DNA from 3 places in the Streptomyces sp. NPDC006923 genome. Region 3 is predicted to be linked to each of the others. Evidence: predicted binding sites of a transcription regulator. Region 3 holds the regulator's gene; each other region holds the start of a gene.

Region 1 (10,274 bases), on a different contig from region 3:
TGCGGGGCACTGGAGGAGTTGGCCGCGCGGTGGTTCGAGCGCGGCGCGGGCCGGGCCCAGCTCGTCCAGGCGCTGACGGCGGGCCTTCCGGCGGAGGTGGCCGCGCCGTACGGCTTCGTACGCGCCCGGCTCCTCGCCAAGCTCCCGCCGGAGCCTCCGCGTCCCCGGCGCGTGATGGAGTGCACGGACTGCGGTGTCCCGGGTGATCCGGCGCAACTCCCCGACGGGCTCTGCCGGTTGTGCCGGGAGGTGCCGCCGCCCGCCCGGCCGGAGGACGCGGGGGCGTCGACGAGGGTCCGCGCCCGGGTGGAACAGCTCCGTACGGCTCTGCGGGTGACCGGCGGGACGGATCAGGAGGACCGGACATGAGCGTTCGGCACGCGCCGCCGGAAACCCGGGGCCCGATCCGGTCGGCGTCACGCTGAGCCGGGCGGCCGCCGCGTGTCCTTGACGATCTTCTCCAGGCGGTCGAAGCGCGTGTGGAGCGCGCGCAGCTCGTCCGAGGCGCCCGCCGTCCCCTCCCGGCCGAACCGCTCGAAGGCCACCGCCAGCTCGTGCACGCGGTGCGCGGCGCCGCTGACGAACCAGGTGGCGAGGGACGCGGTGACGATGCTGAACATGGAGATCCCGGCGAGCATCACCACGGTGGCGATGACGCGCCCCCATGCCGTGACGGGATAGAGGTCTCCGTATCCGACGGTGGTGGCGGTCTCGACGGACCACCACAGCGCGAGGGGGAAGGACGTGATGGTCGCCTTCGGCGCCGGGGTCTCCACCACCACGATCAGCCATGAGCCGCCCAGCAGGACCAGCACCGTGATCAGCGCGGCCCACAGGGAGGCGCGGACATGGAGCCGCCGCCAGTGCTCACTTCGCAGCAGCCTCTTCAGCAGATACGGCAGGGACAGTGGCGGCATGGGCGAACCTCGGTCGGCGGGGCGGTGGACGCGGGGGAGAAGGTACGCGGCGGAAGCCGGGCTTTCGCATGAAACTACTGGTGAGCGGTGGAGCGGCGGCGTCCGACACACATCCCCGTGCCTCCGGGAAACGGGCCGTGCGGCCACCGCCGCGCCTGCGCCGCACCGGCCCGCGCGTGCCCCTGTCCGTCCCTGTCGGGCCGCGCCGTACCGCCGGGCACCCTGGCCGCTCAACACCGCCACGTACCGCTAATCTCTGCTCAATGATCAGCCGAGCCGCGCTGCCGCCGCTTCCGCCGCCCGAGGAGTCCTGTCCCTGGCCCGATCGTGAGGCGCGGCTCGCCGACCGGGCCGCGGCCATGGCGGCGCTGACCCGGCGGGGCCTCGCGATCGGACGGCTGGTGCTGCTCTGGCTGCTGGCGGCGGTCGCCGTGGTCGGCTGGGCGGCCGTGGGGCTGGCGATCGAGAGCTTCGAGCGGGGCGGTCTGGGCGAGATCACCGGACTGGTGGCACTAGTCCTCGCGGCGGTGTTCCTGGTGCCGGCGGCGGTCGCGCTGGGTCTCTGGCTGGGCAGGGGCCGGGACATACGGCAGCGCCTGGACGCCTGGGCGGCACTCGGCCCGGACCGTGCGACGGATGTGCGCCTGCGGGCGCACCGGCGGTCCGTCCTCTGGCTGCTGCCGTCGGTGGTGCTGTGCCTGCTGGGAGCGTGGGAGACCGTCCGCGTCGTCCGTGCGGCCGGGGCCGGCGCGGCATCGGCGACCGTGGGGGAGACGGTGTACGCCCTGGGCCTGGGGATCACGGTGCTGGTGACCGGTCTGCTGGGAGTGACCCAGTCGCTGCGGCATCAGAGCTGGTCGGAGCGGCTGCTCACGCCCGTCCCGGTGCGCGGGGGCGGGGGAGCGCACCGCTGAGGCGGACTTCCTCACGTCCGTCATATCCTGAAGGGGGTATACATGCGCCATTCAGGCTAAGGGGCGGCGGATGGACTGGCTCTGGTGGATCTTCATCTTCTTCCTGGTGGGCGGTTTCGGCTGGATAGCCGACACGGGCCGGACGGCGCTGCAGACCCGGCACGAGCGGAAGGTCGAACGCTTCAAGCTGGTGGAAAAGGAGCGGCGCGCCCTGGAGGAGGCCCACAAGCCGCCGGAGCCCGTCTGCGGCTGCACGCACCATCTGGCGAAGCACGACCGGCGGCAAGTGCCACGAGGACGTGGAGGTGCCGACGGAGTGGGACGAGGACAGAAAGCCCCTGCGGTACGAGCTACGGCAGTGCAACTGCCAGCAGTACGTCGGCCCGCAGCCGCTGTCGCAGATCTACGCGGATGAGCTGACCGACCTGTAGGCAGGGCACCGGGCCCGCCGGGTCGGGGTGAGCGCGGTGGTCATGCCCGCGCCGGATGCCCGATCAGCATGGTGGGAGCGCCCGCCACCCGGGTGAGGAAGACCGTCGCGGTGCCCGCGCCCCTGAGCTTCACGCGGCGCCGCAGTTCCTCCGGTTCGACCGCCGAGCCGCGCTTCTTGACCGTCAGGATCCCCACCTCGCGCTCCCGGAGCAGGGCCTTCAGCTTCTTGAGGTTGAAGGGCAGTTCGTCGGTGATCTCATAGCCGGTGGCGTACGGCGTGGGGCGCGCTTCGTCGGCCGTGATGTACGCGATGGTCTCGTCGATCAGCCCGCCGTCCAGCTCGTCGGCCACCTCCGCGACCAGATGCGCGCGGATGACGGCGCCGTCCGGTTCGTACAGGTAACGGCCGGTCTTGCGGACGGGCGGGTCGGGCAGGCCGCGCCCGGCGAGGGCGGCTCCGGAGGGCAGGAGAGTGGCCCGGCGGCCACCGGGGACGACGGCGTCAGGGCGCTCTGAGCCGTACCAGAGCACGGCTTCCTTGACATCGCCGCCGTCCGAGATCCACTCGGCCTCGAAGTCGTCCGGGATCAGTTCGTGCGGAATGCCGGGCGCGATCTTGACGGCGCCGACGCCCACCCTTCGTACCGCGTCGACAGCCCAGGACAGCGGCGGTGAGTACGCCTCCGGGTCGAAGATCCTGCCCCGGCCGCCGCGCCGCGCCGGATCGATGAAGAGGGCGCGGGTCCCGGTCAGGTCGTACTCCAGGACATCGGCGCGGATCACCGTCGGCGCCGGGCCGCCAGGCGCCAGGGTCCGCACATTGGTCCGGGCGATCTCGCAGGTCAGCGGGTCCAGATCGACGGCGGTCACGGCGAAGCCGGCGCGGGTCAGCTCGATCGCGTCGCCGCCGACGCCGCAGCAGAGGTCGGTGACGGCCGCCGAGGGGGCGAGGTCGCGGAACCGGGCGGCCCGGTGCGCGGCGACGCCGGAGCGCGTGGCCTGTTCGACGCCGTTGGGCGTGAAGTACATGCGGTGGGCGTCCTCCGCGCCGAACTTCGCCACCGCGCGCTGGCGCAGCCGCGCCTGCGTCAGGGCCGCCGAGACCAGCTCGGCCGGGTGCTCACGGCGCAGCCGGGTGGCGAGGGCGAGTTCCCGCGCGGGGTCGTGGTCACGCAGCTCGGAGAGGAGGGCCTGGCCCTCGGCGGAGAGCAGGTCGGCGAGGGGGGAGGAGGGAACGCGGTCGGTCACCCGGCCCATTGTGGGCCAGCCGGGCGATGGTGCGTGCCGGGCGGTGAGTGTCGGCCGGGCGGGGGCGCCGCGCGCTGACAGGATGCGACGCCATGCAGCTAGTACGACAAAACGAAAAAATGGTGAGAAGAGTGATGGCGAAGAGACGCAGGCGGAGCCGTGCGCTTCTGGCGGCGCTTCTGGTCGCCGCTGTCGGCTCGGCATGCGGTGTGGAGTCCGGTGGACCGGCCACGTCGTCGCCCTCCAAGGGTGCGGCGGGGCACCAGAGCCCTTCGGCGGTCGAGGGCAGGCCGGGTCAGCAGGCGGCCGGGAAGCACCCGCCCGGCTCGGCCGGCGCCCGCGCCGAGTACGCCGAGAATGTGCGCCGTATCCAGGCGGCGCGCGCCGTCGCGGCCAAGAAGTGGGGGCTCGCGGCGACCCCGCTGCCGGCGCCGCCCCCGCCCGCGGTCAAGCCGCGCATCACCACCCGCCAGGGCTTCGAGGTCGAGGGCGGCGACGAGCTGCCGCCGATCTTCACCACCGTTCCGGTCAAGGACAAGGTCGTCTTCCTGACCATGGACGACGGGGCGGAGAAGGACCCGGAACTGCTGCGGATGATGAGTGAGCTGAAGATCCCGTACAGCGCCTTCCTGAGCGACTACGTCACCAAGGACAACTACGGCTACTTCAAGCAGATGCAGGACCGCGGAGTGTCCCTGCACAACCACACCATCAACCACCGTTACATGCCCGGCCTGTCGTACGAGGAGCAGAAGCGGGAGATCTGCGAACAGCAGGACAACATCGAGCAGCGGTTCGGCAAGCGGCCTCCGCTTTTCCGCCCGCCGTACGGCAACTACAACGTGGACACGCTGAGAGCCGCCAAGGAGTGCGGGGTGAAGGCCGCGCCGCTGTGGGCGTCCGAGGCGTTCCCCGACCACATGGAGTGGCGCGAGTGGGACGAGGACCTGCACCCCGGCGACATCGTCCTCACGCACTTCCGCGGGCCAGGGGACTGGAACGGCACCATGCCCGACATGATCCGCCAGGTGATGAAGACGATCACCGGCCGGGGCTACGCGGTGGCCAAGCTGGAGGACTACGTATGAGACCGGCGCACCGGCTACTGGCCGGCCTGCTGGCAGCCGGTGCGCTCCTCGCCGGCTGCGGCGCCCTGCTGACGGGGTGCGCGCCGTCCGTGGACCCGATCGAACGGCTGGGGCGCAAGGCGGCGCAGAAGGTGAGCCCGGACGCGTCGGTCCGGGTGCAGGGCCACCCGGGTCCGGCGGGAGTGAAGCCGCACCTGGTCAGGGCGCGGCTGCCGCACGGGGAGCAGCCGCGGGAGGTCTGCGGCCGGCAGGAACGGCTGCTGCGGGGCATCTGGGAACAGGACGCCGGGACGGGTGGCCCGGAAGACTCCCCGTAAGCGGCCCCGGGCCCGGACACGGCGCGCGCCCGGGGCGGGGCGCGCGCTCTCGGACGTCTCGCCAGTGCGTACGTTCATACAACGCATCTTCATACGGTCGTACGAAACCAGGGCCCCGACGGCGTCGTTTCCCTGGGGAGACTGATCCGCCACGCCGCGCCCATTGGCACTCCGCTTGACCGAGTGCTAATCGCGGTCATAGTCTCAGGTCTGGCACTCCCCACTGGAGAGTGCCAAAGCGCGACTGGCAGGTCCGGCACCCGCGACGACGGGCCCACCTGGTCGCCACTCAGACAGTTAACCCCGTGAGATCTCCGAAGGGGGAGGTCGGATCGTGACGACCGCCAGCACCAAGGTTGCCATCAAGCCGCTCGAGGACCGCATTGTGGTCCAGCCGCTCGACGCCGAGCAGACCACGGCCTCTGGCCTGGTTATCCCGGACACCGCCAAGGAGAAGCCCCAGGAGGGCGTCGTCCTGGCTGTGGGCCCGGGCCGTTTCGAGAACGGCGAGCGGCTCCCGCTCGACGTTTCCGTCGGCGATGTCGTTCTGTACAGCAAGTACGGCGGCACCGAGGTGAAGTACAGCGGCGAGGAGTACCTCGTCCTCTCGGCTCGCGACGTGCTCGCGATCATCGAGAAGTAATTCACCCAAGATCGCTTTTGAGATGCGCCCCTGGCCCCCCTGCGAACGCCGGGCGGACAGGGGCGCATCTCATTTGAGAGGACACAGAAGCTCCCATGGCGAAGATCCTGAAGTTCGACGAGGACGCCCGTCGCGCCCTTGAGCGCGGCGTCAACAAGCTTGCCGACACGGTGAAGGTGACGATCGGCCCCAAGGGCCGCAACGTCGTCATCGACAAGAAGTTCGGCGCCCCCACCATCACCAACGACGGTGTCACGATCGCCCGTGAGGTCGAGATCGAGGACCCGTACGAGAACCTGGGCGCGCAGCTCGTGAAGGAGGTGGCGACCAAGACCAACGACATCGCGGGTGACGGCACCACCACCGCTACCGTGCTGGCCCAGGCGCTGGTCCGCGAGGGCCTGCGCAATGTCGCCGCCGGCGCCTCCCCGGCCGCCCTGAAGAAGGGCATCGACGCGGCGGTCAAGGCCGTGTCCGAGGAACTCCTCGCGACCGCCCGCCCGATCGACGACAAGTCCGACATCGCCGCCGTGGCCGCGCTCTCCGCGCAGGACCAGCAGGTCGGCGAGCTGATCGCCGAGGCGATGGACAAGGTCGGCAAGGACGGCGTCATCACCGTCGAGGAGTCCAACACCTTCGGTCTGGAGCTGGACTTCACCGAGGGCATGGCCTTCGACAAGGGCTACCTGTCCCCGTACATGGTGACCGACCAGGAGCGTATGGAGGCCGTCCTCGACGACCCGTACATCCTGATCCACCAGGGCAAGATCGCCTCCATCCAGGACCTGCTCCCGCTGCTGGAGAAGGTCATCCAGGCGGGTGGCTCCAAGCCGCTGCTGATCATCGCCGAGGACGTCGAGGGCGAGGCGCTCTCCACCCTCGTCGTCAACAAGATCCGCGGCACCTTCAACGCGGTCGCGGTGAAGGCCCCCGGCTTCGGTGACCGCCGCAAGGCCATGCTCGGCGACATCGCCACCCTCACCGGTGCGACCGTCATCGCCGAGGAGGTCGGCCTCAAGCTCGACCAGGCCGGCCTGGACGTGCTGGGCTCCGCCCGCCGCGTCACCATCACCAAGGACGACACGACCATCGTGGACGGCGGCGGCAACGCCGGCGACGTGGCCGGCCGTATCAACCAGATCAAGGCCGAGATCGAGTCCACGGACTCCGACTGGGACCGCGAGAAGCTCCAGGAGCGCCTCGCGAAGCTGGCCGGCGGCGTGTGCGTGATCAAGGTCGGCGCCGCCACCGAGGTGGAGCTGAAGGAGAAGAAGCACCGTCTGGAGGACGCCATCTCCGCGACCCGCGCCGCGGTCGAGGAGGGCATCGTCTCCGGTGGTGGCTCCGCCCTGGTGCACGCCGCCAAGGTGCTTGAGGGCAACCTCGGCAAGGAGGGCGACGAGGCCACCGGTGTCGCGGTCGTCCGCCGCGCCGTCGTCGAGCCGCTCCGCTGGATCGCCGAGAACGCCGGTCTTGAGGGCTACGTCATCACCTCCAAGGTGTCGGAGCTGGACAAGGGCCACGGCTTCAACGCCGCGACCGGCGAGTACGTCGACCTGGTGAAGGCCGGCGTCATCGACCCGGTCAAGGTCACGCGCTCCGCGCTGGAGAACGCCGCGTCCATCGCCTCCCTGCTGCTCACGACCGAGACCCTGGTCGTCGAGAAGCCGGCCGAGGAGGAGGCCGACGCCGGTCACGGCGGCCACGGCCACAGCCACTGACGCGTACGGCTGAACGCACCGAGGCCCGGTGCCCCTTCACGGGGGCACCGGGCCTCGGTGCGTTCGCGGTGCTTTCGTGTGTCGGTGCTGTCGGGCTGTGTCGGGCTGTCGGGCGTCTGTGTGTCTGTGCGCTCGGGAGCGCGGCGCGCTACGCGGAGTGGTCCAGGGCCGCCGGGTGCACGGGGTCGGCGAAGGGCAGTCCGCGCGTGTAGCGCTCCACCTCGTCGAGCGCCTGATCGGCCATACGGTGGATCTCGCCGCCCAGGGAGCCCGCGACATGCGGCGTCAGCAGGACATTCGGCAGGTCGTACAACGGGGAGTCGGCGGGCGGCAGCTCGGGCTCCGTGACATCCAGCACGGCGCGCAGCCGGCCCGAGACCAGCTCGGGCAGGAGCGCGCTCTCGTCGATGAGCGAGCCGCGCGAGGTGTTGATCAGGGTCGAGCCGTCCGGCATCGCGGAGAGCTGCGCGGCGCCGATCATATGGCGGGTGGCCGGGATCTCCGGCGCGTGGACGGAGACGACATGCGCGCGGGCGCAGAGCTCGCCGAGCGGTACGGACTCCACGCCGAGCGCCGCCGCGCCGGCCGCGTCCACATACGGGTCGTACAGCAGGACGTCGAGATCGAAGGGGCGCAGCAGCTCGATGACGCGGCGGCCGATACGGGAGGCTCCGACGACGCCGACCGTACGGCGGTAGTTGCCCGCGCGGTCCAGCTCCTCCCGCCAGTCGTGGTGGGTCCGGAGATTCCGGTAGCGCTGGGCGGAGCCCAGGATGTTCTTTCCCGCGAAGAGGATCGCGGCGAGGGTGTACTCGGCGACCGGGCGGGCGTTGGCGGCGGCGGCCGAGGTGACCGCGATGCCGCGTTCCCAGCAGGCGTCCGTGATGTGGTGCTTGACGGTGCCTGCGGCATGGACGACGGCCCGCAGCCGGGGCGCCGCGTCGAGGACACCGGCGGTGAGCGGCGGCGCTCCCCAGCAGGTGAGGAGCAGTTCGGCCTCGGCGAGGGCGGCGGCGACCGCGGGCGGCGGGTCGGAGAGCTGGTGCGCGATCAGTGTGGGGTCGGTACGGACGAGGCCGGTGAGCCGGGCCCGGTGGTCCTCGGTGAGCAGCCGTTCGGCGATGCCGGGGCCCATGGCGAGCAGGGTGGAAGGCGGGCCGCTCGGCGTCCGGGTGCCGGGGGAGGGCCCGTTGTCAGTGGTGTGGTGCATGGTGGAACTCAAGCTCCTCGTGGGTCACTGGGCGCTGGTCACTTGACGCTGCCGGCGGTGAGTCCGGCCTTCCAGTGTCGTTGCAGGGAGACGAAAGCGATGATCAGAGGGGTGACGGCGAGAAGGGAGCCGGTGACGACCATCGGATAGAAGGTGGGATCGCTGTTCGCGTTGCTGTGCCAGTTGTAGAGACCGAGGCTCAGCGGGTAGAGCTTCCGGTCGGAGAGCATCACCAGGGGGAGGAAGAAGTTGTTCCAGATCGCGGTGAACTGGAAGAGGAAGACGGTCACAAAGCCCGGCATGATCATGCGCAGGCCGATCGACCAGAAGGCGCGCAGCTCGCCCGCGCCGTCGATGCGGGCCGCCTCCAGTGCCTCGTCCGGGACATAGCCGGCGCTGAAGATCCGGGACAGATACACGCCGAACGGGTTGACCAGCGCGGGGATCAGCACCGACCAGTAGGTGTTGATGGTGCCTGTCCTGACCGCCAGCAGATAGAGCGGGAGCGACAGTGCCGTGGAGGGCAGCAGGACGCCCAGCAGGACGACGGCGAACAGCTTCTCCTTGCCGGGGAACCGGTATTTGTCGAAGGCGTAGCCCGCCGCGACGCTCACCAGGGAGCAGCCGAGGGCGCCGACGCCCGCGTAGAGCAGGGAGTTGCCGTACCACCGGAAGTAGATGCCGTCCTGGTAGGACGACAGGGTGGAGAGGTTCTGGCCGAGGCTGAAGCCCTCGAAGGAGAACACATCGCCGCCGAGCAGATTGCCGGCGTCCTTGGTGGCGGCGGTGACAAGCCAGACCAGAGGGAAGAGCGTGTACACGGCGGCGAGGAGCAGCGCCCCGTTGACGGCGGACCTGGACAGCCAGCGGCCGGTGCCGGGACGGGCCGCCCGGACGGGGGCGCGGCCGGTGGTGCCGGGGCGCGGGGACTGGAGCCGGGTGGCCGGGTCGGCCACGAGGGGGGACGTCATGCCCGTGCCTCCTTCCGGTTGGAGAAGCGGGTGACGCCGAAGGAGAGCGCGGCGGCGACGAGGGCGATGAGGACGGACGCGGCGGCCGCGAGACCGTAGTCGTTGCGTTCGAAGGCGGCGCTGTAGGCGTACATATTGGGCGTCCAGGTGCTGGTGACCGCGGATCCCGAGCCGCGGCTGAGGATCAGCGGCTCGGTGAAGAGCTGGAGCGAACCGATGACGGTGAAGAGCAGTACGAGCCCCAACGAGGCGCGGATCAGGGGGAATTTGATGCTGAGAGCGAGCCGCCACTGGCCGGCGCCGTCGACGGTCGCGGCTTCCAGCAGTGAGCGGTCGATGGCCTGGAGGGAGGCGTAGAAGATCACCACGTTGTAGCCGAGCCATTCCCACAGCGCGATGTTCACCACCGAGGGCAGGGTGCCTTCGGAGGAGAAGAAGTCGAAGCCGAGGCCGCCGGCCTCCATGGCCTGGACGACGGGGCTGAGCTGCGGTGTGTAGAGATAGATCCAGATCAGCGCGGCGATCAGCCCCGGGATGGCGTGCGGCAGGAAGAGCGCGAGCTGGAAGAAGCGGCGGGCGCGGGCCAGGGCCGTGTCCAGCAGCAGGGAGAGGATCAGCGCGCCGCCGACCATCAGGGGGATGTAGAAGGCGCAGTAGCCGAGAAGGACCCAGAAGCCGTCGCGGAATGCCTGGTCCCCCAGCGCGTCCGCGTAGTTGCCGAGGCCGTGGAAGACGGTCCTGGGCCCGTCGAATCCCAGCCCGGACTGCTTCTCGGTGAACAGGCTCAGCCAGAGGGCGTAGCCGACGGGGATC
Region 2 (10,274 bases), on a different contig from region 3:
CCAGGCCGAGAGCATGATGTGGCTGCTGAGCGGCGGGGGCGGCTACACCGACACCGCGGACGGCTCGTACAGCATCGACTCGGCCGAGAACGTCGCGACCTTCGAGTGGCTCAAGAAGAACCTCGTCGACCCGAAGCTCACCGGCCCGGTCGCCCCCGCGAAGCTGGACCGCGCCGACGCCTTCAAGGCGTTCACCGACGGCCGGGTCGGCATGCTCAACGGCCACCCGACGCTGCTGAAGGACGCCGAGAAGGCGGGCATCAAGGTCGGTACGGTGCGGCTGCCCAGCAGCGACGGCAAGCCCATGCCGACGATGGGCGTCGCCGACTGGATGATGGCCTTCAAGCAGAACAAGCACCGCGTGGAGATCGGCAAGTTCCTGGACTTCGTGTACGAGGACAAGAACGTCCTGGACTTCGTCGGCCAGTACGACCTGCTGCCCGTCACCTACAGCGCGGACGACGCGATGTCGGCGGACCCGAAGTACAAGGGCCTGGCCAAGTTCCTGGCGGCGCTGCCCAATTCGGAGCTGTACCCGTACGGCAAGAACACCTGGGCGAGCGTCAGCGAGAGCATCAAGAAGAACATCGGCGAGGCGGTCGAGCCCGGCGCCAGCCCCGCGAATGTCCTCGCGCGGATAGCCCGCGACGCGTCGTCGGCGGAGGCCGCCGAGTAGCGTGACGTCCCTATGACCGCACACCCGCCCGAGCCGGGAGAACCGGCCGAGGCCGACGACGTACGCGGTCCCGCGGAGCTGTCCGAGCGGGACCGCGCCGTCCTCGCCATGGAGCGGCGCGGCTGGCCGGGGCCGGGCGCCAAGGAGCGGGCGGTCAGGGAGCGGCTCGGGATCTCGCCGACCCGCTACTACCAGCTCCTGGGCGCGCTGCTGGACGATCCGCGTGCGCTGGCGCACGATCCGGTGACGGTGAACCGGCTGCGCCGGATCAGGGACGAGCGCAGGAAGCGCCGCTGAGAGCGGCCGTGCGCCCGTGTCCGGGGCCGCGCGCGCACGGGTTCCGCCGGCCGTGATTGTGACCCGGGATCCGCGGATAGGGTCGAGGACATGGGCAGCACTCCGTATCCCCTGCCGACTCCGGCCACCGCCGCCGGTGCCGACGGCCTGGCCGCGCTCCTCGCCCGGCCGGGCAAGGCCGTCGTCGCCCTCGACTTCGACGGCACCCTCGCCGAGATCGTCCCCGACCCCGAGCAGGCCCGCGCCCACCCGCGCGCCGCCGCGGCGCTGGCCGCCCTGGCGCCGCGGGTCGCGTCCGTCGCGGTGATCACCGGCCGCCCGGCCGGGGTCGCGGTCCGGTACGGCGGCTTCGCCGGGGTGCCGGGCCTGGAGCATCTCGTCGTCCTCGGCCACTACGGCGCGGAGCGCTGGGACGCCGTCACCGGCACCGTCCACGCGCCCGCCGCGAACCCCGGTGTGGAAGCGGTCCGCGCGGAACTCCCCGGCTTCCTCGACCGGTTCGGCGCCTGGCGCGGCACCTGGATCGAGGAGAAGGGCCAGGCGGTCGCGGTCCACACCCGCCGCGCCTCGGACCCGGAGGCCGCCTTCGACGCGCTGCGCGAGCCGCTCGCCGGACTGGCCGCCCGCCACGGCCTGATCCTCGAACCGGGCCGCATGGTCCTGGAACTGCGCCCGCCCGGGGTCGACAAGGGCGTGGCGCTGGCGAAGTACGTACGCGAGACGGGCGCGGAGACGGTCCTGTACGCGGGCGACGACCTGGGAGACCTTCCCGCGTACGCGGCCGTCGAGTCCCTGCGCGCGGATGGCCACCCGGGCCTGCTGGTGTGCAGCGGCACGGAAGTGCCCGAGCTGGCCGAGCGGGCCGACCTCCTGCTGCCGGGCCCGGCGGCGGTGGTGGACTTCCTCGCGGCCGTGGCGCGAGCGGCGGCCGACGCCTGATGCCGTGCGGCGGGCGCGGCCGGCCGCGCCCGCCCGGCCGTCAGGCCCGCAGCGCGTCGAGCTGGTCCAGGAACCACCGCTGCGGCGGCAGCGCGGTCGCCGCGGCGGCGAGCCGCTTGGTGCGCTCCGCCCGCTCGTGCGGCTCCATGGTGAGCGCCTCGTGCAGGGCCGAGGCGGTGGCCGTGATGTCGTACGGGTTCACCACCAGCGCGTCCTCGGCCAGCTCCTCGTACGCGCCCGCCTCCCGCGACAGCACCAGCGCACAGCCGTGTTCCGAGACGACCGGGATCTCCTTGGCGACCAGATTCATGCCGTCGCGGATCGGATTGACCAGGGCCACGTCCGCCAGCCGGTAGGCGGCCAGCGAACGGGCGAAGTCGTCCTTCACATGAAGGACGACCGGCAGCCAGCCCTCCGTGCCGAACTCGGCGTTGATCTCGTCCGCCAGCCGCCGCACCTCGGCGGTGTAGTCCCGGTAGACCGCCAGATCCTGCCGGGAGGGGTAGGCGAAGGCGACATGGACGACGCGTTCGCGCCATTCGGGCCGGTCGGCCAGCAGCCGGCGGTAGGAGAGCAGGCCGCGGACGATGTTTTTGGACAGCTCCGTGCGGTCCACCCGGACGATGGTCTTCCGGTCGGTGCCGCCGATCTGTGCCCGGAGGGACTCCATGCGCTCGTCCACGTCCGGGCGGTGCGCGCGCTCGCGCAGGAAGTCCGCGTCCGCGCCCAGGCCGTGCACGCCGATCCGGGTGTTCCCCGTGCCGCCCAGCAGCGCCGTGCAGCAGGCGGTGAAGGCGTCCGCCCAGCGGCGGGTCAGGAAGGCCGCGCGGTCCGCGCCCAGGATGCCGCGCAGGAGCTGGCGCGCGATGTCGTCGGGCAGCAGCCGGAAGTAGTCGGCCGGCGCCCACGGCGTGTGCGAGAAGTGCCCGATCCGCAGATCGGGCCGGAGCGCGCGCAGCATCCCCGGCACCAGCGCCAGGTGGTAGTCCTGCACCAGGACCGACGCGCCCTCGCCCGCCTCGTCGGCCAGCGCCTCGGCGAAGGCGCGGTTGTAGGTCTCGTACGAGGCCCACTGGGCGCGGAACTCCGGGCCGAAGGACGGCTCCAGCGGCGTCTGGTAGAGCAGATGGTGCACAAACCACAGCGTGGAGTTGGCGACGCCGTTGTACGCGTCCGCGTAGACCTCCGGCGCGATGTCGAGCATGCGGACGCGCTGCCCGCCCGTGTCGGCCGGATCCAGCCGGCCGCCCGTGCGGCGCACGGCCTCCCGGTCGCCGTCCCCGAGCGCCGCGCACACCCAGACCGCGTCCGTCTCGGGCCCGATGGCGGACAGACCGGACACCAGCCCGCCGCCGCCCCTCTTCGGCTCCAGCGCGCCGTCGTCGCGCAGCGTGTACGAAAGAGGGCCGCGATTGGACGCGACGAGGACCTGGGCGGCTTGCTGGGTGACCATGTGCCGAACCTAGCCCGTCCCGGAAACGCTCAAACGTACGGAAGACACTCCATGGGGGTGACGCGGGCCGCACGGCCGGTGACGGCTCAGCCCCGGCGGCGGCTCCGCGCCGCGGCCAGGGCGACCACCCCGGCGCCGGCCGGCGCCACCACCATCCCGCCGAGCAGCCACCACCGCTCGGCGGCGCCGTCCGGCCGTCCGGAACCCGCCGCCGTCACCCGCCCGGAACACAGCAGCGCCAGTGCCATGGCCAGCGCCACAAGAAGCCATGTCACGCCCACGAGGGAGAGGTCGTGAGGGCCGGCGGCTACGCCGCACGCCCGGCCGGGTACTCCGCGATCTCCCGCACCGGCGGGCGCTCCTCCGTGTCCACGGCGTGCGTGCGCGCCACGAAGCCGTCCGCGCCCCGCTCGAACTGCGTCAGCTCCGGCCGTACCAGGTGCGCCCGGGACAGCCGTAGCTGAGCCGTACGGTAGATCGCCGCGGCCATCCGCCCGAGGGCGCGGTCATCCTGGTGCCGGTGCACGCGCACCCCCACGTCGACCTGGGCCAGCGCGTCGAGCCCCACCGTGTGCAGGGCGTCCACGAGCAGCCCCAGCTCCACGCCGTAGCCCACCGGGAAGGGCAGCCGCTCCAGCAGCGAGCGCCGCGCCGCGTACTCGCCGCCCAGCGGCTGAACGAAACCGGCGAGCCGGGGCCAGTGCAGATTCAGCAGCGGACGCGCCACCAGCTCCGTCACCCGTCCGCCCTGGCCGCCCGCCGGGCCCCCGGGCTCCCCGCCCAGCGGCCGGTCGTACATCGCCTTGACGAACTGCACGTCCGGGTCGGTCAGCAGCGGACCCACGGTGCCGGACACGAAGTCCGCCGAGAAGTTCCGCAGATCCGCGTCGACGAAGCACACGATGTCGCCGCTCGTCACCAGCAGCGAGCGCCACAGCACCTCGCCCTTGCCGGGCAGCGCGGGCAGCCGCGGCAGGATCGAGTCCCGGTGCACCACCCGCGCGCCGGCCGCCGCCGCGACCTCGGCCGTCCGGTCGGCGGAACCGGAATCGATCACTACCAGTTCATCGACGAGTGGCGCCTTCTCCATCAGCTCGCGACGGATCACGGAGACGATCTCGCCGACCGTCCCCTCCTCGTCGAGGGCCGGCAGCACCACGCTCACCGTGCTGCCGCGCGTGGCCTTCGCCACCAGGAGCTGGTCGACCTTACGGTCGGCGACGGACCAGGAACGCCTGGTCAGCCAGCGTTCCACCTCTTCCAGCACGGTCGGTACTCCCTGAAAGTGATCCATCTCGCGGTGCGGACGACTAGCTCAACCGTCCGGTCCTTCGGTTACAGTCTTGAACAACACGAATGGCCGTCGCATGTCGGGGGTCGTTCCGTGGAAAAACGCACCGGACCCCGGGTCCGGCGCCATAGCGCTCATCCAGAGGGGCAGAGGGAACGGCCCGTAGAAGCCCCGGCAACCCTCCCGCCGACCGCGAGGTCACGGTGGGGAAGGTGCCAATTCCGTCTCGCGGCGAAACGCGTCGTGAGGAAGATGAGGAAAGGGCCTCGCCTCCATGTCTGCGCAGACCGTCCACCCCACCGACGTCCGCCCCGGATCCGTCGATCTCGGCCCCGCCGCCGCACTCTCGTGCCGCGAATGCGGAGAGCGTTTCGACCTCGGCCCCATCTTCGCCTGTGCGAGCTGTTTCGGGCCGCTCGAAGTGGCGTACGACCTGCCGAGCGGCACCCCGGAAGAGCTGAAGAAGCGCATCGCGGAGGGCCCGGACAACATCTGGCGCTACGCCCCGCTGCTGCCCGTCCCGGCCGACGTGGCCGACAAGCCGAACATCAACCCCGGCTTCACCAAGCTGGTCAAGGCCGACAATCTCGCCCGTGAACTGGGCGTCACCGGCGGCCTGTACGTCAAGGACGACTCCGGCAATCCGACGCACTCCTTCAAGGACCGGGTCGTCGCCATCGCCGTCGAGGCCGCCCGCGCCTTCGGCTTCACCACCCTCTCCTGCTCCTCCACCGGCAATCTCGCGGGCGCGGTCGGCGCCGCCGCCGCGCGGGCCGGATTCCGCTCCTGCGTGTTCATCCCGCACGACCTGGAGCAGGGCAAGGTCGTCATGGCCGCCGTCTACGGCGGAGAACTGGTCGGCATCGAGGGAAACTACGACGATGTCAACCGCTTCTGTTCCGAGCTGATCGGCGACCCGCTGGGCGAGGGCTGGGGCTTCGTCAACGTCAACCTCCGCCCGTACTACGGCGAGGGCTCCAAGACGCTCGCGTACGAGATCTGCGAGCAGCTCGGCTGGCGCCTGCCCGACCAGATCGTCGTCCCGATCGCCTCCGGATCCCAGCTCACGAAGATCGACAAGGGTCTTCAGGAGCTGATCAAGCTGGGCCTGGTCGAGGACCGCCCGTACAAGATCTTCGGCGCCCAGGCCGAGGGCTGCTCCCCGGTGTCCACCGCCTTCAAGGCGGGCCATGACGTCGTACGGCCGCAGAAGCCGAACACCATCGCCAAGTCCCTGGCGATCGGGAATCCGGCCGACGGCCCGTATGTCCTGGACATCGCCCGGCGCACCGGGGGCGCCGTCGAGGACGTCGACGACGAGCAGATCGTCGACGCGATCAAGCTGCTGGCGCGCACCGAGGGGATCTTCGCGGAGACGGCCGGCGGCGTGACCGTGGGCGTGACCAGGAAGCTGATCGAGGCCGGTGTCCTCGACCCGGCCCTGACCACCGTGGTCCTCAACACCGGTGACGGTCTGAAGACCCTCGACGCCGTGGCGCCGACGACCGGCCCGACAGCGACGATCCGCCCGAGCCTCGACGCGTTCCGCGACGCCGGCCTGGCCCGCTGAGCACCGCCCACCACTGAAGGAAGGCACCCCACCATGAGCGTCAAGGTCCGCATCCCCACCATTCTCCGCACGTACACCGGTGGTCAGGCCGAGGTCCTGGCGGAGGGCGCGACCCTCTCCGAGGTCATCCAGTCCCTGGAGAGCAGCCACCCCGGCATCGCCGCCCGCGTCCTGGACGACCAGGGCAAGCTGCGCCGCTTTGTGAACGTGTACGTGAACGACGACGACGTCCGTTTCGAGCAGGGCCTGGAGACCGCCACCCCCGAGGGCGCGGGCATCTCGATCATCCCCGCCGTCGCCGGAGGCTGAGTCCGCCGGATCGTGCCCGCAGTGCCTCAGTGGCCCTCTCCGCGAGAAGCGGAGGGGGCCATTCTGAATGGTTGAGCGCGATACAGTGTGGGAAGGCCCCCCGTCCGCCCGTGCCCGGCACATATGAGAACGCGACAACATGGGGCCGAAGTCCTGGTGACATTTGCGCTATACGTGCGCTTTGCCCGGCCCGACTTGCCCTGGAACGCAGCGAATTCATCGCTATGCCTGTTCGGCCATGCCCAGAATTCTCGTCCGATTGACCTGTTGCAGAGGGCAGTTGGGCAGATACATTCAGCCGCGGTCGACGCGTTCCGACGCGAAGTGTGGCCCCCGGTAAGGGCCAGTAATAGGGGAGTTAGGCATGGCTCAGGGCACCGTCAAGTGGTTCAACGCGGAGAAGGGGTACGGCTTCATCGCGGTCGACGGTGGTGCGGATGTTTTCGTCCACTACAGCGCGATCCAGATGGACGGGTACCGCACCCTTGAAGAAGGTCAGCGAGTGGAGTTCGAGATCTCGCAGGGCCAGAAGGGTCCGCAGGCGGACATGGTCAAGCTCGCCGTCTGATTCCGGCGCGATCGGCCACCGACGCACTCACGCCGAAGGGTCCGTGTCCCAGAGATGGGATGCGGGCCCCTCGTGCGTTCCCGGGCGTTCGTCCCGTGTTCCGCGTCCCGTGTCCCGTGTCCCGCGTTGTCCGTCCGAGGGCTCGTGTCGGCAGCACAAGCTTGCACTCGCAGGGGTCGAGTGCTAATCATTGGCATTAGCACTCTGCAAGTGAGAGTGACAGCTTGAGGACCGGGTCGGTGAGGCCCGAAGAGCCTGCGGGGCAAGGAACCGCACGGCTCTCAGGTCGTCCGTCGCGGGCGCCGGTACGGTCCGTTCCACCCGCCCCCTGGGCCTGGCGGCCTGGGGAGACCCCCTGTCCGGGAGGACCACTTCACATGGCCAAGATCATCGCGTTCGACGAGGAGGCACGGCGCGGTCTCGAGCGCGGGATGAACCAGCTCGCCGACGCCGTCAAGGTCACCCTTGGCCCCAAGGGTCGCAACGTCGTCCTCGAGAAGAAGTGGGGCGCCCCCACGATCACCAACGATGGTGTGTCCATCGCCAAGGAGATCGAGCTCGAGGACCCGTACGAGAAGATCGGCGCCGAGCTGGTCAAGGAAGTCGCCAAGAAGACGGACGACGTCGCCGGTGACGGTACGACCACCGCGACCGTCCTCGCCCAGGCGCTCGTCCGCGAGGGCCTGCGCAACGTGGCCGCCGGCGCCAACCCGATGGCCCTCAAGCGTGGCATCGAGAAGGCCGTGGAGGCCGTCTCCGGCGCCCTGCTGGAGCAGGCCAAGGACGTGGAGACCAAGGAGCAGATCGCTTCGACCGCCTCCATCTCCGCCGCCGACACCCAGATCGGCGAGCTGATCGCCGAGGCCATGGACAAGGTCGGCAAGGAAGGCGTCATCACCGTCGAGGAGTCCCAGACCTTCGGCCTGGAGCTTGAGCTCACCGAGGGTATGCGCTTCGACAAGGGCTACATCTCGGCGTACTTCGCCACCGACATGGAGCGCATGGAGTCGTCCCTGGACGACCCGTACATCCTGATCGTCAACTCCAAGATCAGCAACGTGAAGGACCTCCTTCCGCTGCTGGAGAAGGTCATGCAGTCGGGCAAGCCCCTGCTGATCATCGCGGAGGACGTCGAGGGCGAGGCCCTGTCGACCCTGGTCGTCAACAAGATCCGTGGCACCTTCAAGTCCGTCGCCGTCAAGGCCCCGGGCTTCGGCGACCGCCGCAAGGCCATGCTCAACGACATCGCCATCCTCACCGGCGGCACGGTCATCTCCGAGGAGGTCGGCCTCAAGCTGGAGAACGCCGGCCTGGACCTGCTGGGCCGCGCCCGCAAGGTCGTCATCACCAAGGACGAGACCACCATCGTCGACGGTGCCGGCGAGAGCGAGCAGGTCGCCGGGCGGGTCAACCAGATCCGCGCCGAGATCGAGAACAGCGACTCGGACTACGACCGCGAGAAGCTCCAGGAGCGCCTCGCGAAGCTGGCCGGCGGCGTGGCCGTCATCAAGGCCGGCGCCGCGACCGAGGTCGAGCTCAAGGAGCGCAAGCACCGCATCGAGGACGCGGTGCGCAACGCCAAGGCCGCCGTCGAGGAGGGCATCGTCGCCGGTGGTGGCGTGGCCCTGCTGCAGGCTTCCTCGGTCTTCGAGAAGCTGGAGCTCGAAGGTGACGAGGCCACCGGTGCCGCGATCGTCAAGCTCGCGCTGGAGGCCCCGCTCAAGCAGATCGCCGTCAACGGTGGTCTTGAGGGCGGCGTCGTCGTCGAGAAGGTCCGGAACCTGACGGTCGGTCACGGCCTGAACGCCGCGACCGGCGAGTACGTCGACATGATCGCCGAGGGCATCATCGACCCCGCGAAGGTGACCCGTTCCGCTCTGCAGAACGCGGCCTCCATCGCGGCGCTCTTCCTCACCACCGAGGCCGTCATCGCCGACAAGCCCGAGAAGGCCGGCGCGGCCGCTCCGGGCGGCGGCATGCCGGGCGGTGACATGGACTTCTGATCTGCCTCCGGCCGATCAACCGTCCTGACCGAGGGCGGCACCCCCGCGAAGGGGTGCCGCCCTCGGGCGTTTCTCGCTGGACGGACGCGGCGGCGGGACGCGGAGTGACCGTCCGGGCCGGGGTGACGCTCGCGGACCTCAACGCGTCTCACTGCCAGTTCTGCGCCCACCCGCACGTCCGTCCCGCACGTCCGCGCCAATGACAGGGCCCCGCGCGGAGTCGCCGATCGGGACGTTTGGCTGTCTGCGGGGTCGCTACGAGGCGCGTAGCTCGTCCTCTGGGGTCGGGGCCCGCACCGAGCGCCACGGCGTGACTCGGGCACGCGTACAGGGTCACCTCGGGGCCTCGCGCGCTCGATGTACCGGAGTCCCGCCGTGCGGTGCGGCACCTGCGGGAACCCGGGTACGTCTACACCGTGTGCAGCGAGGCACCTACGTGCGCGACCGATGCGAGGACGAGCGTCAGGGCACACAGCAGACCCGCCCGTGCGCCACGGGGCAGCGCACGGATGGGGCCGTCGGGAGACCGCTCACGCGGTCAAGCCAGGGTCGAAGTACCCCGGCGTGCGGAACAGACCAGTGAAGGTCCCCGGGCCGTGCCGCTCGTCCAGCCATGCCCCCAGCACCGTCGCGTCACCGCTGATGATGGCTCCGAGGAGCCGTGTGTGGCACTCGTCTTCTTCACCGGGTGCGAACTCCTCAAGGAAGCGGGCATAGCGACGATTGACGCCGTTCTCGTAGCCAGTGAGGGCCGCCGCGTATCGCGTCTGCTCGTCGCTTCCCGACAGCCCCGCCGCGCGGTCGGCGTCCCCCTCCCTCAGCGTTCCCGTCATGTCCCGAAACGCGAGGGAACCGAGAACGTCTGAGGGCTCCGTCACGCCGAAGCGCTCCACCGTCTGCCGGGTGATGGAACGCGCCTCTTTGTCGCACGCACCTTCCATGACGATTCCGATATTGCGAGTGTGGTGACTTCCGTGCTGGTCGGCAGCCGAATAGGACTGTCCGGTCGACCGGCGGTAGTTAATTCCATATTGAGTTCGGACGGGCACGCCTGCCACTTCCACATACCGCCGACGCGACCCGTAGTGAAGGCAGTCATGGGCGTACGCGCGAAGCAGGTCGAGAAGGGCCAGTGCGGGGCGCTCAGGATTCCGGCGTTCCATGGGTC
Region 3 (10,274 bases):
CCCATGTCTTCGGCAAGGTGCTGACCTCGGGGCAGATCGAGGTCGGACATGTCACCGCGGTCGACGGGCGCGTGGACAGGATCATCGAGAATCTCCCGGTGGTCCGGCCGACGTATATGGCCGCCGTGCCGCGGATCTTCGAGAAGGTCTACAACGGGGTCGCGGCCAAGGCGCGGGCCGGCGGCCCGGCCAAGTACCGGATCTTCCAGTGGGCGGCCGAGGTCGCCCGCGAATACGCCAAGGTCTCGCAGGACAACTTCCGCCGTACGGGCAACGCGTCCGTGCCGTTCGCCCTCGGCGCCCGGCACAAGGCCGCCGACGTGCTGGTCTTCGCCAAGCTGCGTGAGGCGTTCGGCGGCCGGCTGCGCGCCGCGGTCTCCGGGTCCGCCGCGCTCGCGCCCGACATCGGCTACTTCTTCTCCGGCGCCGGGATCCATGTCCTGGAGGGCTACGGCCTGACCGAGTCCAGCGCCGCGAGCTTCGTCAACCCGGGCGAGGCGTACCGTACGGGCACGGTCGGCAAGCCGCTGCCCGGTACCGAGGTGCGCATCGCCGACGACGGCGAGATCCTGCTGCGCAGCCCCGGGATCATGTCCGGCTATCACGGACTGCCCGAGAGGACGGCGGAGGTCCTGGAGCCCGACGGCTGGTTCCACACGGGGGACATCGGTGAGCTGTCCGTCGACGGTTATCTGCGGATCACCGACCGCAAGAAGGACCTGATCAAGACGTCCGGCGGCAAGTACGTCGCGCCGGCCGAGGTCGAGGGGCGGTTCAAGGCGGTCTGCCCGTTCGTCTCCAACATCATGGTGCACGGCGCGGACCGGAACTTCTGCACGGCGCTGATCGCGCTCGACGAGCCGACGATCCTCGGCTGGGCGGCGGAGAACGGCATGGCGGGCAAGCCGTACGCCGACGTGGTCGCCTCCGCGGCGGCCGAGCGGCTGATCGACGGCTATGTGAAGCGCCTCAACGCGGGCCTCCAGCGCTGGCAGACCATCAAGCGGTTCCGGCTGCTGCCGCGCGATCTGGACATCGAGCACGGCGAGCTGACGCCGAGCCTCAAGCTCAAGAGGCCCGTCGTGGAGCGTGAGTACAGGTATCTGATCGAGGAGATGTACGAGGGCTCCCGGGAGTCCTGAAGAGCACGGCGCGCTCCCGGCCGCGCGAGGCCGGGGACGCCGCCGCGTACCGGGGCGGCCTACTTGTCCCGGCCCCGGAGCAGTTCGTCCAGCGCGTCCTCGATCCGGGCCAACTGGCCGCCCACGACCGCGAGATCGTTCGCGCCGTCGCGCCGTAACTCCTCCTCGATCGAGGAGAGCCGGTCGCTGATCTGCCCCAGACACTCCTGCTCGCGCGCCAGCATCCGCTCCAACTGGCGGTTCTTCCGGTGCAGATCGAGAAAGACGCTGACCTTGGCCCGCAGGACCCAGGGATCGAACGGCTTGGTGAGGAAGTCCGCCGCGCCCGTCGCGTATCCCCGGAAGGCGTAACCGCTGTCGGAATCGGGGCCGTTCAGGAAGATGATGGGGGTGTCCTTGGCCCCGTCCAGCCGTTTGATCCGGGAAGCCGTCTCGAAACCGTCCATGCCGGGCATACGGACATCCAGCAGCACCACCGCGAACGGCTGCCGCAGCAGGGCCCGCATCGCCTCCTCGCCCGAACGGGCCCTCACCAGGGGCTCGTCGAGAGACGCCAGGACCGATTCGAGCGCGACGAGATTGTCCTCCATGTCATCGACGAGAAGGATGCTCGCGCGATCCATGGTGGCTGACTTCCCGCTCATTCCGGTTTCTCCTTGTCGGGCCCCGTGATGCGGCCAGGGGGCAAGAATCCTCTGTCCCGGGCCATTCCGCACGTCCTTCCGGCGGTTTGGCCCGGTGTCTCGCGGGCTGGTCACCGCACCCGGCGGCGGCCCGGCCCGCGACGGACCCGCCCGAGGCCCTCCGCTCACTCCGACGGCTCGGATGCCCCGGGATCTTCGGAGAAGTCCCGCCCGGTGCGCGGCCTCCCGGCGGACGGCGCTCCTTCCCAAACACGCCCGGGAAGCGCCCCCCGTCTGTCACTCTGTCGGGATCGTAAGCGGCACATCGCCAAAACTGGATCAGGAGCCGCAGTGGGGCCCATTCCGATCCCGCGTGAACCCCGTCACCGTCCGGCATCGCAGGTGCCGTTACGGAGGGAAACGCGGTCCACATCACGCACCAGCCTGCCCGGCAACCCGCTCTCCCCTTCTGCCGCCCGCCGCTTCGCACGCGCCGCGCTGGCGGACTGGACCAGCCTCGGGCTCCTCGCCACCTGCACCTTCTGCCGCGGCGGCGGAAGCTGTCCACCGGGCAGACACAGCACCGACCTGCTCGCCGAGGACGCGGTGGTGATCGTCAGCGAACTCGTCACCAACGCGGTGGTGCACGCCGGCACCACCGTCGAACTGCTCTGCCGCCTGGAGGACCCCGAGGAGGGCCCGGCGGAGGAGGACCACGAGCCGGCCGCGCTCGTCCTGGAGGTGTCCGACCACCACCCGGGGCGCGCCATCCAGAGCGACGCCCGGGGACAGGCACCGTCCGGCACCCCCGAGTACGGCCGCGGTCTCGAACTCGTCGCCGCGCTCGCCGAACGCTGGGGCATCACCTATCGCTCCGGGCTCAAGACCGTCTGGGCGCGGCTGCCGCTCGAAGGGCGGGACGCGGGCGCGGGCCAGGGCACCGAGCCCGCGCTGCGCCGGGGCCTGCGCGCCGCCGAGATACTCGCTCCGTCCTCCCGGCGCACCGTGCGCGACGACCCGGAATGGGCCGGCCGGGGCGCGCTGTCCTTCCTCGCCGAGGCGTCCGAACTGCTCGCCGGGCAGCTCGACGAGGACCTGGTCGCCGCGCTCGCGGGCCAGCTCCTGGTGCCACGGCTAGCCGAATGGTGCGCGGTCTGGCTGGACGGTGAGAGCGCGCAGGCCGGCGCCGCGCCCCGGCTCGCCCGTGTCTGGCACGCCGACGAGTCCCGGATCGAGCCGCTGCGCGCGGTCCTGGAGCAGGGGCCGCCGAGGCTGCCGGACCCGCCGCGCGGCGGGCCGGTACGGGTGCCCTGGCCGGGCGTGCCGGTCCCGGACGGCCCGGTCCCGGACGAGGCGGTCCCGGTTCCGGGCGGCGGTCCCGGCGGAGTGGCTCTCGCCTGCCGGCTGCTGGCCAACGGACGCAGCCTCGGCACACTGATGCTGGGCCGGCCGGGACAGGCCGGTGTGCCCGACGAAGTGACCGCCCTCATCGAGGACTTCGCCCGGCGGGTCGCCCTGGCCGTGGGCGCCGCCCGCCGCTACGCCCGCCAGGCCACCATCAGCCGGGTTCTCCAGCGCGGACTGCTGCCCAGCCAGGTCGCCCGGATACCGCGTGTCGCCAGCTCCCTGGTGTACGAGCCGAGCGACCACGGTCTCGCGGGCGGCGACTTCTACGACGTCTTCCCGTGCCCGCCCGGCGACCGCTGGTGCTTCATGCTCGGTGACGTCCAGGGCAGCGGTCCCGAGGCCGCCGTCGTCACCGGCCTCGCCCGCCCCTGGCTGCGCCTGCTCGCCCGCGAGGGCTACCGCGTCGGCGCCGTGCTCGACCGCCTCAACCGGCTGCTCCTCGACGACGCGACGGAGGCGGCCGAATCGGCGTCGTCACTGGTCGCCCAGGCCGTCGTCCAGGGGCTGCCGGGCGTCGCGACCGCGCCGCCCGAAAGCAGCCAGTCCCGCTTCCTCTCGCTGCTGTACGGCGAGCTGATGCCGCTGCCCGGCGGCGAGGGCCGGATACGGTGCACCCTCGCGAGCGCCGGGCATCCGCTGCCGCTGCTGCTCCGGCCCGACGGGACGGTACGGACCGCCGCGGACCCGCAGCTCCTGCTCGGAGTCGTCGAGAAGGTGTCGTACGAGAGCAGCACCTTCGACCTGGAACCCGGTGACACGCTGCTCTGCGTCACCGACGGAGTCACCGAGCGGCGCTCCGGCGACCGGATGCTGGACGACGGCGACGGGCTCGCACGGACCCTGGCGGGCTGCGTGGGGCTGACGGCGCAGGGCGTCGCGGAGCGGATACGGCGGACCGTGCACGAGTTCGCCGAGACACCGCCGGAGGACGATCTGGCGCTGCTGGTGTTCCAGGCCGAGTGACGCGGAAGGCCCACCTGCCGCGTACGGGACAATGGGGGCATGCCTTCCGCACTGCCCGACGGTGACCCCATGCCCGAGACCGGAGAGCTGCCCCGGCACGCCCTGGAGGGCGCGGCCGACCGGCCCCTCGGCTTCTATCTGCACGTGCCGTACTGCGCGACCCGCTGCGGCTACTGCGACTTCAACACGTACACGGCGACCGAGCTGCGCGGCTCCGGCGGTGTGCTGGCCTCCCGCGACAACTACGCGGAGACGCTCGCCGACGAGGTCCGGCTGGCCAGGAAGGTGCTGGGCGACGACCCGAGGCCGGTCCGCACGGTGTTCGTCGGCGGTGGTACGCCGACGCTGCTGGCCGCCGGGGACCTGGTCCGGATGCTGGGCACGATCCGTGCGGAGTTCGGCCTCGCGGAGGACGCGGAGATCACCACGGAGGCCAATCCGGAATCGGTGGATCCGGCGTATCTGGAGGCACTGCGGGAGGGCGGCTTCAACCGGATCTCCTTCGGGATGCAGAGCGCGAAGCAGCATGTGCTGAAGGTGCTGGACCGCACGCACACACCCGGCCGGCCCGAGGCGTGTGTCGCCGAGGCCCGCGCGGCGGGATTCGACCATGTGAACCTCGATCTGATCTACGGCACGCCGGGCGAGAGCGACAACGACTGGCGGGAGTCCCTCACCGCCGCGATCGGGGCGGGGCCCGACCATGTCTCGGCGTACGCGCTGATCGTGGAGGAGGGCACCCAGCTCGCCCGGCGCATCCGGCGCGGCGAGGTGCCGATGACGGACGACGACGAGCACGCGGACCGTTATCTGATCGCGGACTCCGTGCTCGCGGAGGCGGGTTTCTCCTGGTACGAGGTGTCCAACTGGGCCACCTCGGAGGCGGCCCGCTGTCTGCACAACGAGCTGTACTGGCGCGGCGCGGACTGGTGGGGCGCGGGCCCCGGAGCCCACAGCCATGTCGGCGGCGTGCGCTGGTGGAACGTCAAACACCCCGGCGCGTACGCGGCGGCGCTGGCCCAGGGCCGCTCACCGGGCGCGGGCCGGGAGATCCTCACCGCGGAGGACCGCCGGGTGGAACGCGTCCTGCTGGAGCTGCGGCTGTCGGACGGCTGCGAACTGTCGCTGCTGGCCCCGGCGGGGCTGGCGGCGGCGGGCCGGGCGGTGACGGACGGGCTGCTGGAGCCGGGGCCGTTCGCGGCGGGACGCGCGGTGCTGACGCTGCGCGGGCGGCTGCTGGCGGACGCGGTGGTCCGCGACCTGGTGGACTGAGGGCTTCCGGCGTCCGGGCTCGGCGGCGGACTGGGCGCTTCCGGCGCGGTCGCGGTGCGGCGCGCCGGACCGCCGCTACGCCACGGGCTCCGTGACAAAGTCGATCAGCCGTTCCACCGACCCCAGCAGCGCGGGCTCCAGATCCCGGTACGAGCGGACGCGGGACAGGATGTGCTGCCAGGCCGCGCCGGTGTTCTCCGGCCAGCCCAGGGCGCGGCAGACGCCCGTCTTCCAGTCCTCGCCGCGCGGTACGGAGGGCCAGGCGGGGATCCCCACGGCGGACGGCTTCACGGCCTCCCAGACGTCGATGTACGGGTGGCCCACCACCAGCACGTCCGGGCCCGTCACCTGAGCGGCGATCCGGGACTCCTTGGACCCGGGCACCATGTGGTCGACCAGGACGCCGAGGCGGGCCCCGGGCGCCGGGGCGAACTCCGCGACGACGGACCGGAGGTCGTCCACGCCCTCCAGATACTCCACGACCACCCCCTCGACGCGCAGATCGTCACCCCACACCCTCTCGACCAGCTCCGCGTCGTGCCGGCCCTCGACATAGATACGTCCCGCCCTGGCCACGCGCGCGCGGGCGCCGGGCACGGCGACCGAGCCGGAAGCCGTCCTGGCCGGCCGCGCCGGGCCGGCCGTCGCCGGGCGTACCAGGGTCACCACCCGCCCCTCCAGCAGAAATCCGCGCGCCACCAGCGGGAAGACCCGGTGTTTGCCGAAGCGGTCCTCCAGGGTGACCGTCGGCCCCTCGGCGGTCTTCTCACAGCGGATCACCGCGCCGCAGAAGCCCGTCGACACCTCCTCGACCACCAGATCGGGCTCTGCGGGGACCTCGGGCGCGGGCGTGGAGCGTTTCCACGGGGGCGTCAGATCGGGGTTGTAGCTGCGCATTCGACAGACGATAGGCGCACGGGCGCCCAGCGGCGGCCCCGTCGCGCCCGCCGGGGAATCACGGGACGGCACCTCACCCCGGAGGCACGCCGAAACGCGTGGCGAGGGCGTCGCGCTGCGCGCGTACGAACGCCGCGTCCACCAGGGCCCCGTGGCCCGGCACATAGACGGCGTCCGCACCGCCCAGCGCCAGCAGCCGGTCCAGGGCCGCCGGCCAGCGGGCGGTGATCGCGTCGGGACCGGCCTGCGGTTCGCCCGACTCCTCCACCAGATCGCCGCAGAAGACCACGTCCGGGGAGCCGGGCACGAGCAGGGCGAGGTCATGAGCGGTGTGCCCGGGGCCGACGTTGGCCAGCAGCACCCGGCGCCCGCCCAGGTCCAGCGCCACCTCGCCGGACACCGCGTGCCGCGGCAGTACCAGCAGCTCCACCGCCTCCGCGGCCTCCGGCGCCGTCACCCCCTCACGCACGGCGTCCTCGTACAGCCCCGGGCCCTGCCGCGCCAGCAGCTCCGCCGCGCCGACGGCGCCGTACACCTCCGCCCCGGCGAACGCCGCGGTGCCCAGGACATGGTCGAAGTGCGGATGGCTCAGTGCGATATGCGTCACTCGCCTGCCGCCGAGCAGCGCGCCCGCCTGGTCGCGGAGTTCACCGCCCTCGCGCACGGAGGAGCCCGTGTCGTACAAAAGGACCGCGTGGTCACCGGCCACCAGGCCGGCTGTCGCGTCCCAGCCGGGCAGCCGGCGTCTGCCGACCCCCGCCGCCAGCCCTTCCCAGCCGCGCTCTTCCCAAGGCACGTTCATACGAGGACGCTAACGGCAGCGGGCGGCGTGAGCGCGAGATGGCGTGGCCGCCCTTGCTAGGGGTGTACCCAACGGCCGTACACTGAGGCGGGGGAACTGGCACTCCCGTGGACCGAGTGCCAAACCCGATCCGACGGACGAGCTGGAGGTGTGCGCGATGCTCAGCGAACGCAGACTCGAAGTCCTGCGCGCCATCGTCCAGGACTATGTCGGCACGGAGGAGCCCGTCGGCTCCAAGGCACTGACCGAGCGGCACAAGCTCGGTGTGTCGCCGGCCACCGTCCGCAACGACATGGCGGTGCTGGAGGACGAGGGCTTCATCGCCCAGCCGCACACCAGCGCCGGGCGCATCCCGACCGACAAGGGCTACCGGCTCTTCGTGGACCGGCTGGCGGGCGTCAAGCCCATGTCCTCGCCCGAGCGCCGTGCCATCCAGAACTTCCTCGACAAGGCCGTCGACCTGGACGACGTCGTGGGCCGTACGGTGCGGCTGCTGGCGCAGCTCACCCGGCAGGTCGCCGTCGTCCAGTACCCGTCGCTGACCCGTTCGACGGTGCGCCATGTGGAGCTGCTGTCCCTCGCTCCGGCCCGGCTGATGCTTGTGCTGATCACCGACACCGGGCGGGTCGAGCAGCGCATGATCGACTGCCCCGCGCCCTTCGGCGAGACCTCGCTCGCGGATCTCAGGGCCCGGCTCAACAGCCGGATCGTGGGGCGGCGCTTCGCCGACGTCCCCCAGCTCGTGCAGGATCTTCCCGAGTCGTTCGAGCAGGAGGACCGGGGGACGGTGTCCACGGTCCTCGCGACACTGCTCGAAACCCTGGTCGAGGAGACCGAGGAGCGGCTGGTGATCGGCGGCACCGCCAACCTCACGCGCTTCGGACACGATTTTCCGCTGTCCATCCGGCCGGTGCTGGAGGCGCTGGAGGAGCATGTGGTGCTTCTGAAGCTGCTGGGTGAGGCGGAGCACCCGGGCATGACCGTACGTATCGGGCACGAGAACGCCCATGAGGGCCTCAACTCCACGTCCGTCGTCGCGGTCGGCTACGGTTCGGGCGACGAGGCAGTCGCCAAACTCGGCGTGGTCGGACCGACCCGCATGGACTACCCCGGAACGATGGGAGCGGTACGCGCAGTGGCACGTTACGTCGGACAGATCCTGGCGGAGTCGTAAGTGGCCACGGACTACTACGCCGTACTCGGCGTGCGCCGCGACGCATCTCAGGACGAGATCAAGAAGGCATTCCGGCGGCTCGCCCGCGAGCTGCACCCGGATGTCAATCCCGATCCCAAGACGCAGGAGCGCTTCAAGGAGATCAACGCCGCTTACGAGGTGTTGTCGGACCCGCAGAAGAAGCAGGTCTACGACCTCGGCGGGGACCCGCTCTCGGCGAGCGGCGGCGGTGGCGCGGGCGGTTTCGGAGCCGGCGGCTTCGGCAACTTCTCGGACATCATGGACGCGTTCTTCGGTACGGCGTCGCAGCGCGGCCCCCGGTCGCGGACGCGGCGCGGGCAGGACGCCATGATCCGGCTGGAGATCGACCTCAACGAGTCGGCCTTCGGCACGACCAAGGACATCCAGGTCGACACGGCCGTCGTGTGTACGACGTGTTCGGGCGAGGGCGCGGCCCCCGGCACCTCGGCGCAGACCTGTGACATGTGCCGCGGCCGCGGTGAGGTGTCGCAGGTCACCCGGTCCTTCCTGGGCCAGGTCATGACCTCCAGGCCGTGCCCGCAGTGCCAGGGCTTCGGCACCGTGGTGCCGACGCCGTGCCCCGAGTGCGCGGGCGACGGGCGTATCCGGTCCCGCCGTACGCTCACGGTCAAGATCCCGGCCGGTGTCGACAACGGCACCCGCATCCAGCTCGCCGGCGAAGGCGAGGTCGGCCCCGGCGGTGGTCCCGCCGGTGATCTGTACGTCGAGATCCACGAGCTGCCGCACGCGGTGTTCCAGCGGCGCGGCGATGATCTGCACTGCACGGTCACCATCCCCATGACGGCGGCCTCGCTGGGCACGAAGTGTCCGCTGGAGACGCTGGACGGCGTCGAGGAGATCGACGTCCGGCCGGGCACGCAGTCCGGCCAGTCGATCCCGCTGCACGGCAGGGGCATCACCCATCTCCGCGGCGGCGGCCGCGGCGACCTGATCGTGCATGTCGAGGTGACGACCCCGTCGAAGCTGGACCCGGAGCAGGAGCGCCTGCTGCGGGAGCTGGCGAAGCTGCGCGGAGAGGAACGCCCCACCGGCCAGTTCCAGCCGGGGCAGCAGGGGCTGTTCTCGCGGTTGAAGGACGCCTTCAACGGACGCTAGACACAGGCAGACACAGGTGCGCAGAAGGCCCGGGGGCTGACCCCGGGCCTTCTGCGCCTGCCGGCCGCCGGCCTGTTCCCGCGCCGTTCCCGGGCCCCGAGCCGATTCGTGGCCGCCGCGAGGGGCATGGCACGATGCCTTCATGTCCTCCGCACTGACCGATCTCTGCCGGTATCCGATCGTGCAGGCCCCCATGGCGGGCGGCGCCTCCTGCCCACAGCTCGCCGCGGCCGTCTCCGAGGCCGGTGGTCTCGGCTTCCTCGCCGCCGGATACAAAACCGCGGACGGCATGTACGAAGAGGTCAAACAGCTCCGCGGGCTGACCGGCCAGCCCTTCGGCGTCAATCTCTTCATGCCGCAGACCCAGTACGCGGACCAGGCAGCCGTGGAGGTCTACCGCAATCAGCTCGCCGGCGAGGCGACCTGGTACGAGACCCCGCTCGGCGACCCCCAGACCGGCTCGGACGACGGTTACGAGGCCAAGTTGGCGATCCTCCTCGAAGACCCCGTTCCCGTCGTCTCGTTCACCTTCGGCTGCCCGACCCGCGAAATCCTCGACGCCTTCGCGCGGGCCGGGACCTTCACCGTGGTCACGGTGACGACCCCCGAAGAGGCCCAGACCGCGCAGTGGTCGGGCGCCGACGCCGTCTCCGTCCAGGGCATCGAGGCCGGCGGCCATCAGGGGACCCACCGCGACGATCCGGCCACCGACGGCGCGGGCATAGGACTGCTCTCGCTGGTCTCCCAGGTGCGGGAGACCGTACAGCTCCCGGTCATCGCGGCCGGCGGTCTGATGCGCGGCGGCCAGATCGCCGCCGTCCTCGCGGCGGGCGCGGACGCGGCGCAGCTCGGGACGG

The links. The regulator HrcA, encoded in region 3, represses chaperone genes, less so after heat shock. The targets are predictions, from matches to a motif close to TTNGCACTCNGNNNNNCNGAGTGCNAA.
Region 1: a site for HrcA is predicted at 5,080-5,106, ahead of groES (co-chaperone GroES). Genes of this name have one in related genera too.
Region 2: a site for HrcA is predicted at 7,300-7,326, ahead of groL (chaperonin GroEL). Genes of this name have one in related genera too.

Annotation. Positions count from the first base shown of each region.
Region 1 is NZ_JBEYIF010000012.1:192,797-203,070, forward strand. Features, by position in the region: gene ABZ707_RS24245 (hypothetical protein) at 1-369, shown strand, start outside; gene ABZ707_RS24250 (potassium channel family protein) at 417-917, opposite strand; gene ABZ707_RS24255 (hypothetical protein) at 1,181-1,831, shown strand; partial or broken gene ABZ707_RS24260 (hypothetical protein) at 1,902-2,262, shown strand; gene ABZ707_RS24265 (class I SAM-dependent methyltransferase) at 2,303-3,520, opposite strand; gene ABZ707_RS24270 (polysaccharide deacetylase family protein) at 3,646-4,599, shown strand; gene ABZ707_RS24275 (hypothetical protein) at 4,596-4,916, shown strand; gene groES (co-chaperone GroES) at 5,251-5,559, shown strand; gene groL (chaperonin GroEL) at 5,655-7,280, shown strand; gene ABZ707_RS24290 (hydroxyacid dehydrogenase) at 7,429-8,490, opposite strand; gene ABZ707_RS24295 (carbohydrate ABC transporter permease) at 8,529-9,461, opposite strand; gene ABZ707_RS24300 (sugar ABC transporter permease) at 9,458-10,274, opposite strand, start outside.
Region 2 is NZ_JBEYIF010000004.1:413,917-424,190, reverse strand. Features, by position in the region: gene ABZ707_RS10295 (extracellular solute-binding protein) at 1-676, shown strand, start outside; gene ABZ707_RS10290 (DUF3263 domain-containing protein) at 689-973, shown strand; gene otsB (trehalose-phosphatase) at 1,064-1,912, shown strand; gene ABZ707_RS10280 (trehalose-6-phosphate synthase) at 1,953-3,365, opposite strand; gene ABZ707_RS10275 (hypothetical protein) at 3,452-3,640, opposite strand; gene ABZ707_RS10270 (glucosyl-3-phosphoglycerate synthase) at 3,673-4,632, opposite strand; SAM riboswitch class I at 4,788-4,915, shown strand; gene thrC (threonine synthase) at 4,931-6,226, shown strand; gene ABZ707_RS10260 (ubiquitin-like small modifier protein 1) at 6,260-6,535, shown strand; gene ABZ707_RS10255 (cold-shock protein) at 6,900-7,103, shown strand; gene groL (chaperonin GroEL) at 7,481-9,106, shown strand; gene ABZ707_RS10245 (hypothetical protein) at 9,637-10,274, opposite strand, start outside.
Region 3 is NZ_JBEYIF010000001.1:721,827-732,100, reverse strand. Features, by position in the region: gene ABZ707_RS03360 (AMP-binding protein) at 1-1,142, shown strand, start outside; gene ABZ707_RS03355 (response regulator) at 1,202-1,786, opposite strand; gene ABZ707_RS03350 (ATP-binding SpoIIE family protein phosphatase) at 2,168-4,135, shown strand; gene hemW (radical SAM family heme chaperone HemW) at 4,175-5,407, shown strand; gene ABZ707_RS03340 (DUF3097 domain-containing protein) at 5,483-6,304, opposite strand; gene ABZ707_RS03335 (MBL fold metallo-hydrolase) at 6,378-7,106, opposite strand; gene hrcA (heat-inducible transcriptional repressor HrcA) at 7,264-8,280, shown strand; gene dnaJ (molecular chaperone DnaJ) at 8,281-9,417, shown strand; gene ABZ707_RS03320 (nitronate monooxygenase) at 9,560-10,274, shown strand, end outside.